DNA from 3 places in the Lysinibacillus sp. FSL R5-0849 genome. Region 1 is predicted to be linked to each of the others. Evidence: riboswitches for the same ligand, from Rfam matches in the RefSeq annotation. Region 1 holds a riboswitch; each other region holds the start of a gene.
The links. Region 1 has a riboswitch for cobalamin ahead of cobT (nicotinate-nucleotide--dimethylbenzimidazole phosphoribosyltransferase). Riboswitches for the same ligand answer to the same signal wherever they lie in the genome.
Positions count from the first base shown of each region.

Region 2: it holds a riboswitch for cobalamin, as region 1 does, so the genes downstream of both, MKY80_RS06290 (glutaredoxin) here and cobT (nicotinate-nucleotide--dimethylbenzimidazole phosphoribosyltransferase) in region 1, are expected to answer to the same signal.
Region 3: it holds a riboswitch for cobalamin, as region 1 does, so the genes downstream of both, MKY80_RS14070 (energy-coupling factor ABC transporter permease) here and cobT (nicotinate-nucleotide--dimethylbenzimidazole phosphoribosyltransferase) in region 1, are expected to answer to the same signal.

Region 1 is NZ_CP152004.1:1,190,962-1,196,230, reverse strand. Features, by position in the region: gene MKY80_RS05590 (methionine gamma-lyase family protein) at 1-449, opposite strand, end outside; gene MKY80_RS05585 (trimeric intracellular cation channel family protein) at 789-1,394, shown strand; gene cobT (nicotinate-nucleotide--dimethylbenzimidazole phosphoribosyltransferase) at 1,462-2,517, opposite strand; cobalamin riboswitch at 2,611-2,788, opposite strand; gene MKY80_RS05575 (DMT family transporter) at 2,848-3,330, opposite strand; gene MKY80_RS05570 (hypothetical protein) at 3,396-3,698, opposite strand; gene MKY80_RS05565 (hypothetical protein) at 3,969-4,364, shown strand; gene MKY80_RS05560 (rhodanese-like domain-containing protein) at 4,414-4,716, opposite strand; gene hfq (RNA chaperone Hfq) at 4,814-5,044, opposite strand; gene miaA (tRNA (adenosine(37)-N6)-dimethylallyltransferase MiaA) at 5,142-5,269, opposite strand, start outside.
Region 2 is NZ_CP152004.1:1,329,999-1,335,267, forward strand. Features, by position in the region: gene MKY80_RS06280 (chitobiase/beta-hexosaminidase C-terminal domain-containing protein) at 1-226, shown strand, start outside; gene MKY80_RS06285 (NAD(P)/FAD-dependent oxidoreductase) at 722-1,627, shown strand; cobalamin riboswitch at 2,250-2,430, shown strand; gene MKY80_RS06290 (glutaredoxin) at 2,547-2,771, shown strand; gene nrdI (class Ib ribonucleoside-diphosphate reductase assembly flavoprotein NrdI) at 2,768-3,127, shown strand; gene nrdE (class 1b ribonucleoside-diphosphate reductase subunit alpha) at 3,124-5,217, shown strand; gene nrdF (class 1b ribonucleoside-diphosphate reductase subunit beta) at 5,205-5,269, shown strand, end outside.
Region 3 is NZ_CP152004.1:2,865,361-2,870,629, reverse strand. Features, by position in the region: gene MKY80_RS14090 (S8 family peptidase) at 1-454, opposite strand, end outside; gene MKY80_RS14085 (ATP-binding cassette domain-containing protein) at 593-1,441, opposite strand; gene cbiQ (cobalt ECF transporter T component CbiQ) at 1,438-2,211, opposite strand; gene MKY80_RS14075 (energy-coupling factor ABC transporter substrate-binding protein) at 2,217-2,489, opposite strand; gene MKY80_RS14070 (energy-coupling factor ABC transporter permease) at 2,491-3,237, opposite strand; cobalamin riboswitch at 3,381-3,566, opposite strand; cobalamin riboswitch at 3,828-4,010, shown strand; gene MKY80_RS14065 ((2Fe-2S) ferredoxin domain-containing protein) at 4,154-4,525, shown strand; gene cobJ (precorrin-3B C(17)-methyltransferase) at 4,530-5,269, shown strand, end outside.

The DNA of each region.
Region 1 (5,269 bases):
TTATCCAGTAAATCAACATGTGAATAACCGATTTGATAATCTTTCAGGGAACCTGTATCTTTGTCACCACCATCGACAATGGATTGTAACGTATCATATGGCTGACCAGAAATATACAGCAGCTCATCACCAGGACGTAGCACACCGAATAGACTAAGCGTAATTGCATGTGTCCCTGAAATAATCTGCGGTCGAACAATGGCAGCCTCAGCTCCAAACACCTCGGCATAGACACGCTCTAAATTATCGCGTCCCTCATCGTCATAGCCATAGCCATTGGATGGGTGTAAATGATAATCACTAACTTGATGTTTTCGAAATGCCGCTAGCACTTTTTGCTGGTTATAAAACGCCATCTCTTCCACCTTAGCATGAAAAGGTCTCACTCTCTCTTCTATTGTTGCCGCTAAAGATAGCGTCGATGCTGATAAATTAGATGTAAACGTCATTCTTTTTCTTCTCCATTTCACAATTGTCATGCATATCATTCCGTAAACTTGAATCTAAATGGACCTCGATTATGCTAGAATTCCCTAATCGTCTACTTGTAATGAACGCTTATAACAGATGTTTTTCTTTATTTCATTAACATCTTATCAATTTGTATAGGTACCTGTAAAACTTGCCTATTGTTTCTCAGCGAAATTTACGCTAAGCTAATGTGCGGACTTATTTCAAGAAGAGTATTTAATGATGGATTTTGGCTATTAAATTCATAGATTTTGTTACTTACAGGATCTTTCTGCTTTAGGAATGAGATTCATTTATTTATAGAAGGGGTGAAAGGGATGGCTTGGGAAGTTTTTAGTATTATTGGTACAATTGCCTTTGCTATTTCTGGGGCAATTATTGCAATGGAAGAGGAATACGATTTATTCGGTGTTTATATACTCGGTATCGTCACTGCTTTTGGTGGAGGGGCTATCCGAAATTTACTTATCGGGCTACCTGTCACAACATTATGGGGACAGGATATGATGTTTCAAATTGCACTTGCAGCAATTACCATATTTTTTATTTTCCCTCATCATTTGATTCAACACTGGCATCGTTGGGGCAATTTCACAGATGCAATTGGCTTATCAGCATTTGCTATTCAAGGCGCACTCTACGCTGTAAAGCTGGATATGCCGATTAGTGCTGTCATTGTAGCTGCGGTCTTAACAGGGTCAGGTGGTGGAATCGTGCGTGACTTATTAGCTAGACGAAAACCACTTGTTCTTCGTGACGAAGTCTATGGTGTTTGGGCTGCTCTCGCAGGGCTTGTTATTGGATTTGATATTTTTACAGGAGACATTTTCCTTTATATGTTATTTGCGGTAATTACAGCATTACGTATTCTTTCCTATATGATGAAATGGCGTTTACCTTTGCGAAGGTTGAATCGGGCATAGAGTCTATCATTGATTAAATAAGCGCAAATTGTTCCTTAACTATTTGCGCTTAATTGTTTTTCCGTAACTATTTAGCCAAAAGATTCATTGCTTCTTCCAGTGTCACCATATTTTTCATCATTGAGCAAGCAGCATCTAATAGAGGAAAGGCTAGTGTTGCACCGGAACCTTCTCCTAGCCGCATATTCATGTTTAGCATGGGTTCCACTCCTAGTAATTCAGCGGCAATTTTAGCCCCTGGCTCCTCCGATGCATGAGAAGGTATAATAAAGTCCTTTACTTTTGGTTCAATTTGATAAGCAATAAGCGCAGCAATAGTTGAAATAAATCCATCAATCACAACAGGTTTTCGGTAACTTGCGGCTGCAAGGATGATACCAGCCATAGCCCCAATCTCTAGCCCTCCAACTTTAGCTAGAACATCAATGATATCGTTAGGATTGGGCTTGTTGAGCGTAATTGCTTTTTCAATGACCTCTGCTTTATGAGCAATTCCTCCTTGACCAACACCTGCTCCAAACCCTGTTATTTCAATTGGGTCATAGCCAGTCAAAACAGCTAAAATCGCAGTACTCGGCGTTGTATTACCGATGCCCATCTCTCCTGTTCCAAGTAGATTGGCTCCTTTTATAATTTCATCTGTTGCCACACGAATCCCCACTTCAATAGATTGAATGGCCTCCTCTCTAGACATAGCAGGGCCTTGTGCCATATTATCTGTACCATATTTTACTTTATGAACGATTACGCCCGCATTGAGTGGAAGATCATCCTTTACTCCAACATCTACCGTTACAACCTTCGTATTCGTCACACTTGCAATCGCACAAACACCCGTACCTCCTTTTGGAAAATTTAATGTTTGAAATAAAGTAACATCTTGTGGGTTCGTCGTCACACCTTCCTTACAAACTCCATGATCTGCTGCACAGACAATCATCACCTTTTGATCAATCACCGGATATAATTGTCCTGTAATCCCAGAAAGTTGCACAGCAATGGATTCTAATTTACCTAGGCTACCTGGCGGCTTACATAGAATATCTATTCGCTTCCTTGCTTGCTCCCTACTATTTTTATTAGCGCCTTGAATGTTTTGAATTGTGTCATGTAATAATTGCATTGTCATTTCTCCTCTCGTTCTTCATGAAGACAAAATAAAAAGCCTGTAGTTTATTGTCATGACAAATAAACTACAGACTTTTCCATCATCTATATCCACTTAAAGCAAATAGGCAGGTCTCCTGGCTTAAGTTCAACATTTCATAGTACCTTCCCAGCAATGAGCTAGTGGTCTTCACTATTAAACTCCCTTTTACAGTGGCGGGTCCGCTAAAGCTTTTCACTTTATTCCCTATTCTCCCTTAATGGGCACCTAATGCTTGTATTAAACTACTTTTAATCTACGACAGCATATTTCTTCTGTCAATATTTAAATGCGATACTCGTATGCCTATTCTTTTTCTAGCTCGCTTAGCAATGTTGACCCTAATAATAGGACCGCTCCTATTATTTGTAGATGCGTCATTTTTTCTCCAATAATCATCGTTGAAATGACTAATGATGTTAGTGGAGCTATATAGCTAAGTATGGCTATACTTTGCCCTTTCAGCTTTGACATGCCCCAAAAGAACAATAAAAATCCAACCCCTGCATGGACAATACCTAATGTCATTAATAATAGGACTGACTTAAAACTGAGTGTCATAACCTGAAACCCTGTTGTCCCAAGTATATAAAAACAAAGGAAAAAAGCTGCTAAAGATAGTTGAATAATTGTATTTTCCGGTTCTTTTAAGCCACATATACATTTATTTGTAAATGTTAGAGCTGTATAAAAGCATGCGGCGATAAGACTGTAGACAATGCCAATAAAATGTTTACTGTCTCCAGTGCCTTGACTTTGGACAATCAAAAATAGGCCAAAAATGGCCACACAGACATACAGTATTTTTCTGCTAACTAGCTTCTCTTTTAAGACTATTGGAGATAAACAGATTACTAGTACTGGTGCAAAATAATAGCTGAGTGCAGCATTAGCAATTGTTGTTTCTTAGCCTGAAATAAGAAAATCCAATTCCCACATAAGGCAACACTAGAAAGTATTAATCTCCACTTATTTTTGAGAATACTTCTTTTCGTTAAACTTTCCTTTATATAAATAAAAATCACTATCAAAAAACAAGCACCAATCAAACTCATCCAAAAAGCGATTTCACTTGAAAACAAAGGGATATACTTGGCAAAAACACCAACTGCGCCAAAAATAATCATGGATAATACAAACGCTAATTTTCCGCTCATTACAATTCCTACTTTCTACGTATAAGCATTAACCTACACAGTAGAATCTATTGAAAATGAGCAAACTGTTATTGTATGCCTTGACAGTAGATTCTACTGTCAAGACATTGTTGGGGGTGCTATTGAACGAAACATACAAAATCCCTCCTTCACCGATATAATTGTAACATATTTCTGAAAATTATAGAGTACGATTTATAGATAAAGGGAAAAGGAATCGCTAATTACTTCATAGGTATGGATAAAATTTTCTTTTAAGGAGGAGTTAGAATGAATGCAAGAGAATTAAGAAACGCTATTGCAGAGACTTGTGAAAATTATGATAGTCATTACGCTCAGTTAGTGAAACCGATTAATCAGTTATTAATGAATGTTGATGCTTCCATCAGTGAAGAAACAGCGTATGTCATTATGGAAAATTTGAAATTATTTTATAATGGAGATAAATACATGGCGGAATGTCATTTCGATGAGAGTGAAAATTTCTTAAAGGATGGCATTGAGCTTTTACAAAAGGGAGATCTTGCGAATGGCGCTTTACAAATATACGGTGCTGGTTTAAATTTTGCCAGCTATGCTTCAAAGGTTCGCGGGCAAAAAAATGTGAACCCGTACAAGAACTTTGAAAAAAACTTTAGCCTTATCATGGACTCACTCCAAAAATAAGCATATGAAAAAAGAAAGAGTATACACTCTTTCTTTTTTCATTATGTCATTATTTAAATTCTAATTCACCATCGTAAGCTAACATGCCGCCTTCTAGGTTTGTCACATCAAATCCTTGTGCCTCTAAATAAGAACAAGCATTAGCTGAACGACCACCAGCCTTACAAACGATAATATATGGCTTAGTTTCATCTAATTCCTCTAGACGTTCTGGGATTGTCCCAAGAGCAATATGCTGAGCACCAGGAATCATGCCATGTGCAACTTCATCCTCTTCACGTACATCAATAATATATAGGTCTTCATTTGCATCTAATAGTTCTAATAATTGTGTTGTTTCCATTGATTTCATCAAACTCGTCCTCCAAATATCTATTTCCTCTATCATTATAGCCTGTAGCAAAAAAAACAGCCAGTGTGGAGAACACACTAACTGTTTAACAATTTTTTTAAGCTTCTGTCTCTAAAAATTCTATTTGTTTAGCTGGAACGAATGTAGAAATGGCGTGCTTGTAAATTAGGTGCTGCTTATTTTCAGCATCCAATAATAAAACTGTAAAATTATCATATGATTTCACAGTCCCTTTTAACTGAAATCCGTTTAATAGAAATACAGTTACAAAAACACTGTTTTTACGTAGTTGGTTCAAGAACGTATCTTGCAAGTTGATTGATTTCATCAAATAGCCTCCCTACTAACTTTCTACCTCTTCATTCCTATAGTAGCACGTTCTACCAATTTATCAATTAGTAATTTTTAGAAATTTTTCTTTAATTTTATAATTGCTCATCTGTCATCACAAAATGGACATCCATTTTATTGCGGAAATAAGTAAGTTGCCTTTTCGCATAGCGGCGAGAGTTTTGTTTTAAGCTGTCAAGAGCGCCTTCTAGCGAACATTTAC
Region 2 (5,269 bases), 140 kb from region 1:
AATTTCAGTATTTAGTCAATATGCCGAATTCCATGGTGAAGGATTTGCAGACAAAACTGTAACAATCAGTCCTAAAAAAGGAAATGCGATTATTGATTTTAAAGGTACGGAAATTGGTGAAATTATTATCGAAGGAAAAAATGTAAAAGAAATTCGTAATTTACCTGCTGGAGCGACTATAACGTATACAAAAGGGGCTTCTGCTGAGGAAATTGAATTTAAGTAATAACTACTTGCAGTAAGAATGTTAGGCATATGTCAATCATTTAGTGGCTTGTTAATTTAAACTGCATGGATCATATTCATGAAGATCAGTATGCCATTCCAAACCCATTTGGAGTGGCTTTTACTTTTCTCATCTTATCAATATCTATGAAAAATGGAGAGTGGGTTCATTTTCATAAAATAGATAAAAAGAATTACCTTTATAAAGTGAATAGATGTACTTCAACTAACGGTGCTTAGTCGGTATTTTAGGCATGAAAACGAAAAATTTGACGAGAAAAAACTAAATAGATATTATAGATATGTTAAGTCCTTAATAGAGTGATTAGACCCAACCAGCTAAACTGTATCTTTTTTTATTGAGATCAATGACTCATATATAATTGGCTTAACAAATGGAATGAAAAAGATATCATACATATAATTAGCGATGTCTTTTGTCTTAATTACAGATATTAAAGGTCTGTAATATATTGTGATATGGAGGGAAATAATGATGAATCAATACGATTGTATGATTATAGGTGGAGGCCCTGCTGGGTTAAGTGCTGCCTTAACATTAGGAAGAGCGCGCAGAAAGGTTGCACTAGTTGATAATGGAACAAATCGGAATCGTGTAACTCAGGAGTCACATGGTTTTTTAACAAGAGATGGGATAAAGCCACAAGAATTTAAGAATCTCGCAAGTAAAGATATAGAATCTTATCCTTCTATAACAATGATGGATCAAACCGTCATAGAAATAATTAAAGATGATATAACTGGTTTATTTCTAGTCAATACTTCGGAAAATAAAACTTATGTAACTGAAAAAATACTGTTAGCTACTGGAATACAAGAGGAATTTCCACTCCCGCAAATCAGACAATATTATGGTAAAAGTTTGTTTAGCTGTCCATATTGCGATGGTTGGGAGCTGCGAGACAAGCCATTGGCTATCATTGCAGAAAACGAGGAGCATATTAGTCATATGACGAAATTGGTTTTTAATTGGTCACAGGATTTAATTGTTTTTACGAATGGTCATCAACTTTCCAAGAAGATTCAAAATGATTTTGAACAAAAGAAAATTAAGGCGTATACAAATACTATTAAAGATTTACATGGGGATGATGGTAACTTATCTAGTGTTGAATTAGAAACAGGTGACAATATTTTAAGAGCGGGTGGTTTTGTTGTGCCAAGTTTTTATCGTCCCAATAAATTTGCTAAACAGCTAAATTGTCAAGTTGATGAAAACGGAACAATTATGACTGATGGTGCTGGACGAACAACTGCGGCTGGAATATATATTGCTGGTGAAACGGAAAAGGGTGGTCCCTCTTCTTTAATGATTGCAGCTGCGGAAGGCTTTAAGGCTGCTTCAAGCATAAACATGGATATAACAATAGAAAGATTTTAAATTTATGGTTAGCTGATGAGTCATATAAAATTCATCAGCTATTTTGAATATGACTAGTCAAGCTGGCGGAGAATGAACTTGGATATGTTATACTATAAATAAATATAGAATAACTAGAAAAGGTACATATTCATTGTAAATTAGCTGAAAAGTGTAGAACCGTTGGTTGCCTCTCACCTGTATGTTGAGCACATTTTAGTAGTCTTCGTAATGTTATGACGACTACTAAAATGTGTCATCATCGTAAGAGAGGAGTCCTACTTTAGACTAGTACAATAAAAAATCTACGAAGATAGGATGTATAGAGTAGGATGCGAGATTTACATCATACTCATAGTTTTAGACATAATTGCATCTTTACTGTAAAGGAAGATGCCTTTTTTATGTATAAAATTACTAGGGTGGCTACGTTTTTAGGTAAATAAGCGACTATTATTTTTGTTCCTATTTTTTAATAAAATAATGCTATCGCTACATGGTTATATTTTATATGATTATGTTTTAGTTCGTTCTACAAGGTTATGTCAGAAAATATGATTAGTCTCAAATTGATGAACTTTTATTTCTCGATTTACTTTTTATATAAAGGATGGTACACTTAAAACTATCGAAAAACAATATATTGTGTTCGTTTTGTGTAGGTACTACTATATGTAGTTTAATAGGGAAGTTCGGTACTATTCCGACGCTGTCCCCGCAACTGTGAAGCTGACGATGATTGTAACCACTGTGTGCATTCGCATGGGAAGGAAATCAGAGATTGAAGCAAAGCCAGGAGACCTGCCTATATAAAACAAATTTATCATTTCTTCGGGGATTAAGAGATGGGAACGTCCGTATTTTTAGTATGTTAACGTTTCCATTTAAGCTATCTCTCTAGAAGAGGTAGCTTTTTTATTTTATGAAAAGAGGGATTACTATGAAACTTTATACAAAAACAATCTGTCCAAAATGCCTTTGGGTAAAATCCGAATTACAACGAGCAGGACTTGAAGCTGAAATTGTTAATATTGATCACGATGAACAAGCGAAAAAAACAATTATAGATGCAGGTTTTTTAAGTGTGCCTGTTTTAGAGGTAGATGAAACATTTATAGGTGAGGTTCAGGAAATTGTTTCTCGTATTGAGATGATTACACTATGATCGTTTACGCTAGTCGTACAGGAAATGTCCGTAATGTAGTATCTAAATTAAGGGCAGAATCTATTGAACTCTCTGAGGAATTAAGCTTGAATAAGCCTTATCTTTTAATTACATATACAGATGGCTTAGGTGACATTCCGGCAAAAGTGCAACGTTTTTTAGAGAAAAATAGAGATTTTTGTAAAGGAGTAGTTGCTAGTGGCAATAGTAACTTCGGACATCATGTCTTTGGCGCTGCTGGGGAAAAAATTGCTACTACCTATCATGTACCCTTAGTGAGGAAGTTAGATTTGCGTGGCAATCAAACAGATTATGAAGCAATACAAATGTTTTATGAAACGAGGGTAATGGGATGAAAACTTATTTAAAGCTTAATAATGACGTACTGAATCGTTATAGTACAACGGGACTACTAGAGCTAGAAAAGGACCGTGAGGCTACTCGCCGCTACTTTTTAGAATATGTCAACGTACGTTTACGTTATTTTATAGATATAGAGGAAAAAATCCGCTATTTAGTGGATGAGGGTTACTACGAGAAAGATTTTATCGACATGTACGAGATGGATTTTATAAAGATGCTGTACAAAAAAGCATATGATTATAATTTCCGCTTCCCATCATTTATGAGTGCAAGCAAATTTTATGACAGCTATGCTATGAAAAGTCGTGATGGTGAAGAAATCTTAGAAAAATATGAGGACCGTATTGTCATTATTGCCCTGTACTTAGCACAAGGGAATACTGTGCTAGCAAAACGTTCTGTTGAAGCAATGATGGAAGCCTATCAGCCAGCAACACCTACAGCATTAAATAGTGGGAAAAAAGCCCGTGGTGAATTAGTAAGCTGCTTTAAATTATCAATGGATGACTCTATGAATAGTATTGCTGAAAATATTGGCTATTGTTTAGAGCTATCACGCCTAGGCGGAGGGGTCGGGGTCAACTTAACGGATTTACGTCCTTTAGGTGATCCAATTAAAGAAATACTAAACCGTGCAAGTGGTGTTATACCAGTTGCAAAATTATTAGAAAACTCTTTTAGTTATTCTAATCAGCTCGGTCAACGAAATGGCTCAGGAGTTGTTTACCTAAATATCTTCCATGCAGATATAGAGAATTTCATTTCATCAAAAAAACCAAATGCTGATGATAAAATTCGCCTCGCAACACTATCAACAGGAATTATTATTCCAAGTATTTTCTTCGATCTGATGAAACGTGATAAAGATATAGTGTTATTTAGTCCATATGATATTTTTAAAGTATATGGTAAACGAATGTCGGAAATTTCAATTTCAGAAATGTACTATGAACTACTTGATAATCCTAAAATCCGTAAAATTAAACGTTTGAATGCGCGTAGACTCTATACTGAGGTGAAAAAAGCTCAATTTGAATCAGGTTATCCTTTTGAAATTTTTGATGATAATGTCAATGAAGTACATCCACTAAAAAATATCGGTCGTGTAAAAATGTCAAACCTATGTACTGAAATCTTGCAAGTTCAAGAAACTAGTGTCATTACAGATCAAGATCAACCAAACGAATATGGGTTAGATGTGTCGTGTAATTTAGGGTCAATTGATATTCATGCAGCGAGTAAAGTAAATGATTTTGAAACATTAATCGATACAGCTATGCACTTATTAACAAATGTGTCACAAATGACATACATCAAAAATGTCCCATCGGTGGCAAAAGCGAATCGATTAATGCACTCAGTAGGGCTAGGTTGTATGAATCTCCATGGACATCTTGTTACGGAGGGCATTATGTATGGCTCGAAAGATTCTATTGATTTCATGGACCGTTTTATGGAAGCAATGAACTATTATTCTCTTAAATCATCGATGGAAATGGCTAAAGAAAAAGCAGAAACGTTCTACCGATTTGAAGATAGCGATTATGCTTCCGGTAGCTATTTTGATCAATATGTAAATAAGAATGAAGAAGAGCTATCATCTGCTGTGTTAAAAGCACTTGGCAACATTCCAATTATCACTAATAAAATGTGGGAATTATTAAAGGAAGATGTTATGGAATATGGTCTATTTCATTCCTATCGTTTAGCGATAGCACCAACCGGCAGTATTTCGTATATTCGTAGCTGTACGGCATCCATCTCTCCTTGTACAGAGCGTGTAGAGGTCCGTGATTATGCAGATAGTCGCACGATTTATCCAATGCCACATTTAACAAACGAAAACAGTCATTTATATGTAGAGGCCTATGATGTTGATCCTTATGATTTAATTGATTTATACGCAGCTTCTCAAAAACACGTTGACCAAGGTATTTCAATGACTCTTTATGTCACTGACAATTGGACAACAGAACAACTAGCTAAAGTATACATTTATGCATGGGTTAAAGGGATTAAGTCCGTTTACTATGTTCGTCAACGATTACAAAGCTTAGAGGAGTGTGTAGCATGTCAAATATAGTGTATGAGGCAGTCAACTGGAATAAGGCAACAAGTGAACTTGCCCAAATTTT
Region 3 (5,269 bases), 1.7 Mb from region 1:
CAGCTAATGCTAGAGCCTGATCCATTTGCAAGAGGCTTAGATGATACATATCTTGTTTCTTTGGGTCAGTTTCTTTGTTGAAAGAATGATAGACATAACTAGGGGATACACTTGAAATCCCTTGCTGCTTTAAATAGTAAGAGACGGCTTTTTCTATGGATACACCTTTGTTAAGTTGAATCACATCATAGCCTAATGAAGGAATGGAGCGGATGACCTTAGATCCGATTTTTTTATGTACGTTTTTATCAAGGCCAGAATGCTTGATAATAATCGTATCCTTACTCATCCATTTGTCTTCATTTGTAAGATTCTTACCTGCATGTTGTGAATTGCTTGCTAATACGTTCTTCGCACTTTGTTGTGGTGTCTCCTCAGCAAAAGCTGAAGCGACAGGAACCATTAATGCAGCGGATGCTGCGACAGCGACTGATTTTTTAAACCAACTTTTCAATTGTATCTCTCCTTGATGTTCTATAATATGTCTCGACTATACTAATACGGTTAAACGTTAGAAAAGTTTCGCAAATGAGGAAAATTTTTCTCTGCGATTTAAAAACGAACTGTCCGTTACTTTTTATGGATGATACCATTACGCCTCTACATATAGCTGTTCGATCAATTGCAGTAAGTCATGCTTAGAGCGAGGAATTGAAATATTTTCGTGCCATAATTTCTTTTTTTGTAGAGCCAAAGCCATGTCAAATACCCATGGTCGTTCAAGATGTGCCCGTTTTAGCAATTCTTCTTCATAAAATAAGGCGACAGGGTCACCATTATAAATAATTTTTCCTGCCTCCATGACCATAATTTGATCGGCCCATTCATAGGCAAGGGCAATGTCGTGAGTCGCAAGGATAATCGTTTTTTCATGGTCTTCTACTTTGGCTAAGTATTGAAAAACTTGTGTAGCGTAATAGCTATCAAGACCCGCTGTTGGTTCATCTAATAAAAGGACAGTCGGTTCCATCGCTAATACACCTGCCATGGCCACACGCTTTTTCTGCCCTACGCTTAAAAAGTGGATGGGTTTATCTAGTAGCTCTGTCACTTCAGTTTGTGCAACAGCCCATGCTATTTTTTCTTCAATTTTTTCCGTAGGCCATCCTAGATTCATTGGACCATAGGCTATATCTTGCTTAACAGTTCCTGAAAAAAGCTGATTATCAGCATCTTGAAAGACGATTCCAACCTGTTGGCGAAGAGCCTTTAATGCCTTTCTATTATATTGAAGTTTTTCTCCATCAAATGAAATGGTCCCAGCTGTTGGTTTCAAAATACCATTAAGGTGCTGAAATAAAGTGGATTTTCCTGCTCCATTATGACCGAGTATAGCGATTTTTTTCCCTTTTGGAATGTTTAATGTAATATCTGTCAAAGCCTTCGTACCATCTGCATAGGCATATGACAGGTTGTTTAGTTTAAAATAAAATGCTGTCATGAGAAGTACCCTCCGTATACGATGAGGAATAAAAAAATAGCCGTTATACCAAGCCAGTTTTTTTTGCTATAGGCGCCCGTTTCATGCCAATAAACCGTTTCACCACCACGCGCCAGCATGGCATGATTAAGCTCTCGACTGCGCTGAAACATTTCAATAAACAACGCGGCAATTAGCATAGACACTGAACGTAACCATTGCATGGGTGAGTGGTAGCCAAGCCGGGCTTGCTGGGCCAAATGAATTTTTTGCATGCTTTCTAAAAAAATAAAAATAAAACGATAGGTGAGTTCTACTAGCTCAACTAATAAAGTAGGTAGCCGCCATTGTCGAAGCACATAACAAATTCCTTGTACAGATGTCGTTAAAACTAAAAAATATAAGCAACTTATACTGCCAAGTACAATAAAGAATAGTTGCTGGGCGGTAGCGATACTGGCTCTCCCAATAAAAATTGTCCAGTTCATATACGTAAATGCCCCCATATGGGCTGGTAATGTATGCGCTGCTGGAGCTATCGAAATGATGATTGATAAGAGACTTGTGAATAAGAAAAAACCAGGTAGTAATAATAGCTTCGCATAATAGTTTAGTGGAATTTTCGCGCCCCAAATGATAAAAGCACTCATTACAAAAAATGTAATGAGTGAAAGTCGTTCATCTCTCATAATAAGCGTGAATAAAAGTAGTCCTAATGAAAATATCATTTTTTCTAGCGGATGAACGAACGCTAGCTTATTGAGATACGCATACTTATCAATGAGTAACATAATCCTTAACCTTCTTTATGCTTGCCACGCATATAGCCAATAAAGTAGCCGATAAAACCAGCACCAATAGCTGCTTGTAGCACGAATAATAAGCTTTCAATTTCACCACTAGGTGGTTCCCACAAACTATCAAACCATGGCTCATATTCTGCATTGATCTCCCCAATGGCTGCTTCTGCTTCACCGTCGGCTCCTCCAAATTCTGCTCCTTTTTGGACGAAAAGAGGGATAATCGCCAATAGTACGACGATTGCTAAAAGTAATAAATTTCGTTTCATATTAGTGCGCCTCCTTTGTAGAGAAAACACGTAAAGATTTTAATTCGCTAATATTATATTTTTTCAAGAAGTTCATGACAATAACTGTTAATATTCCTTCACTCACAGCTAATGGGATTTGTGTTAAGGCAAAAATACTTGCGAACTTTGTAAAGGAAGCCATAAAGCCTCCAACTTCAGATGGGAAGGCTAGTGCTAATTGAATGGAAGTCACCACATATGTACCTAAATCCCCAAGCATGGCCGCAAAGAAAACAGCTAATGAAAACGATAACCCCAATTGTTTTGCCCCTTTAAATACAAAGTAGGCGATAAACGGTCCTACAATAGCCATCGAAAATGCATTAGCCCCTAATGTTGTGATCCCACCATGAGCTAAAAGTAAAGATTGAAATAATAAAACAATTGTCCCGATGACACTCATGGCTAACGGTCCAAATAATACTGTTCCGAGACCTACTCCTGTTGGATGTGAGCAGCTCCCTGTAACTGAAGGGATTTTTAAGGCTGATAGGACAAAGGCAAACGCACCGGACAGCCCCAGAATCATTTTTGTTTCAGGGTTTTCATCAATTGTTTTACGAATAGAGCGCAATCCTAAAATAATAAATGGGATGGAGATTACCCACCAAAAAATAGCCCATTCGATTGGTAAAAAACCTTCCATGATATGCATGGCGAAGGCACGCTTTGGCACCATTAAAAAAGCCAATAGAAAATAACTAAGTTTCCACCAAGACAGCTTCAATTTTTTTCCTCCAAACTGTAAATAGATTTTTAGAATGTAGCGTGCGTAATAAAAAAGCACTTTTCCGTTGTTGGAAAAGTGCATAGCTAAAAAAGCAAATAACATTTTCATCTGCTAAGCCGCACACCTATCCTCGTAGGCTGAAACGATCACTTATGTTCGGCAGGTCTCCTGGCTCTAGTTCAACACTTTATAGGTCTTCCCATCCATTGGACAGTGACATTTTCTATAAAGCTCCCTATTACAGTGGCGGGACCGCGCCGGACTTAAACCGGCTTCCCTTTTAAGCAAAATGACGAGCATTTTACACCGAAAAATAGTAAGTTGTGAGATTTCACGACAAAGTGTATCACGAATTTCCATAATTATGCTATACTTTTTTTATAAAAAATTAAAAATAGAATATCAATGTCGAAAATTCTGATAACTAACGTTTTTTAGGATTAAAGAAGGCAAATTCAAATTTTTAATAGCTTTCACCCCTCCTATGAAATTGATAAATTTGTCATGATTTTTTAAAGAAATATTGAAATTTTAAAATAATAAGATATGATTAAGACAGTTTTCTATTATGTATACGATTAAAAATTTCATATAAAACGTCGATAAGTGCTCGAAGAACTCGAGATAATAGGGAAATTGGTGAAAGTCCAATACAGCCCCCGCTACTGTAATAGCTGATGAAATCGCAATGCCACCTGTGCAAACTAGGGAAGGTGCGACAGTAAAATGAAGCTTAAGTCAGGAAACCTGCTTATCAGATTGTGCATGCAAACTTTTCGGAGGGAGAAGTTGAAGCAAAAGCGAGGATCTGTCTTTCAATCTATTCGTTTTTATTTGGCTTCTACAAACCTTTACTCTTCGGCAGAGTAAAGGTTTTTTCTTTTTTCCAAAAGCAAATGAGGGGAGATATAAGATGACAACGTGGAATTTAGAGGGGATGAAAACACATCTCTTTATTTGCAATGGCAGTAGCTGTATGAACAAGGATGGGGAGGAAATTACCCAAGCTATACGAGATGAAATACAGCGTAACGCACTAGATAAAGAAATACATACGACAAGAACGCGCTGTAATGGACGATGCAAGGATGCTTGTGTTGTGATTGCTTACCCTCAGGGGAATTGGTATCGTGTACCGTCAACGGAGCATGCTAGAACACTTGTACAGGATTTGCATCATGAATCCTTATATAACGATCATGTTTTTACACTTCGAGAAGGGACATTACAGCGAACAGCGCAAACAACAGCCATTAAAGGGATTGAAAAGGTGAAAGAGGGGTAAAAACATGGCGCAAAAAGGGAAAATTTTCGTAGTAGGCTTTGGACCTGGAGACTTTAAGCATATTACGACACGTGCAGTAGAGGCTTTACAACAAAGTGACATGATCATAGGCTATAAAACCTATGTTGAACTGATTCAAGATTTAGTCAGCGCAAAATCCATTGTCAGTACAGGTATGACAGAGGAAGTGTCACGTGCTCAGGAGGCCGTTCGTCAAGCAGAGGCAGGAAGTATTGTTTCGGTCATTTCGAGTGGAGATGCAGGCGTTTATGGTATGGCGGGATTGGTGTATGAAGTATTAATTGAGCTAGGCTGGACAGAGGCAACTGGTATTGAAGTGGAGATTGTCCCAGGTATTTCAGCTATCAATTCATGTGCTAGTTTACTTGGTGCACCCATTATGCATGATGCTTGTACCATTAGTTTGAGTGACCATCTCACTCCGTGGAATTTAATTGCGAAGCGTGTGGAAGCCGCAGCTATGGCCGATTTTGTTATTGCTTTATACAATCCTAAAAGTGGTCGCCGTACAAGACAAATTGTCGAAGCGCAACGAATTCTTTTAGAATATCGTTCTCCTGACACACCAGTAGGGCTTGTAAAAAGTGCCTATCGAGAACGTCAGGAAGTGACGATGACGACATTGGCAGAAATGCTGGAACATGATATTGGTATGCTGACAACAGTTATTATCGGAAACTCATCTACGTTCTTCTATGATAATAAAATGATTACACCGCGAGG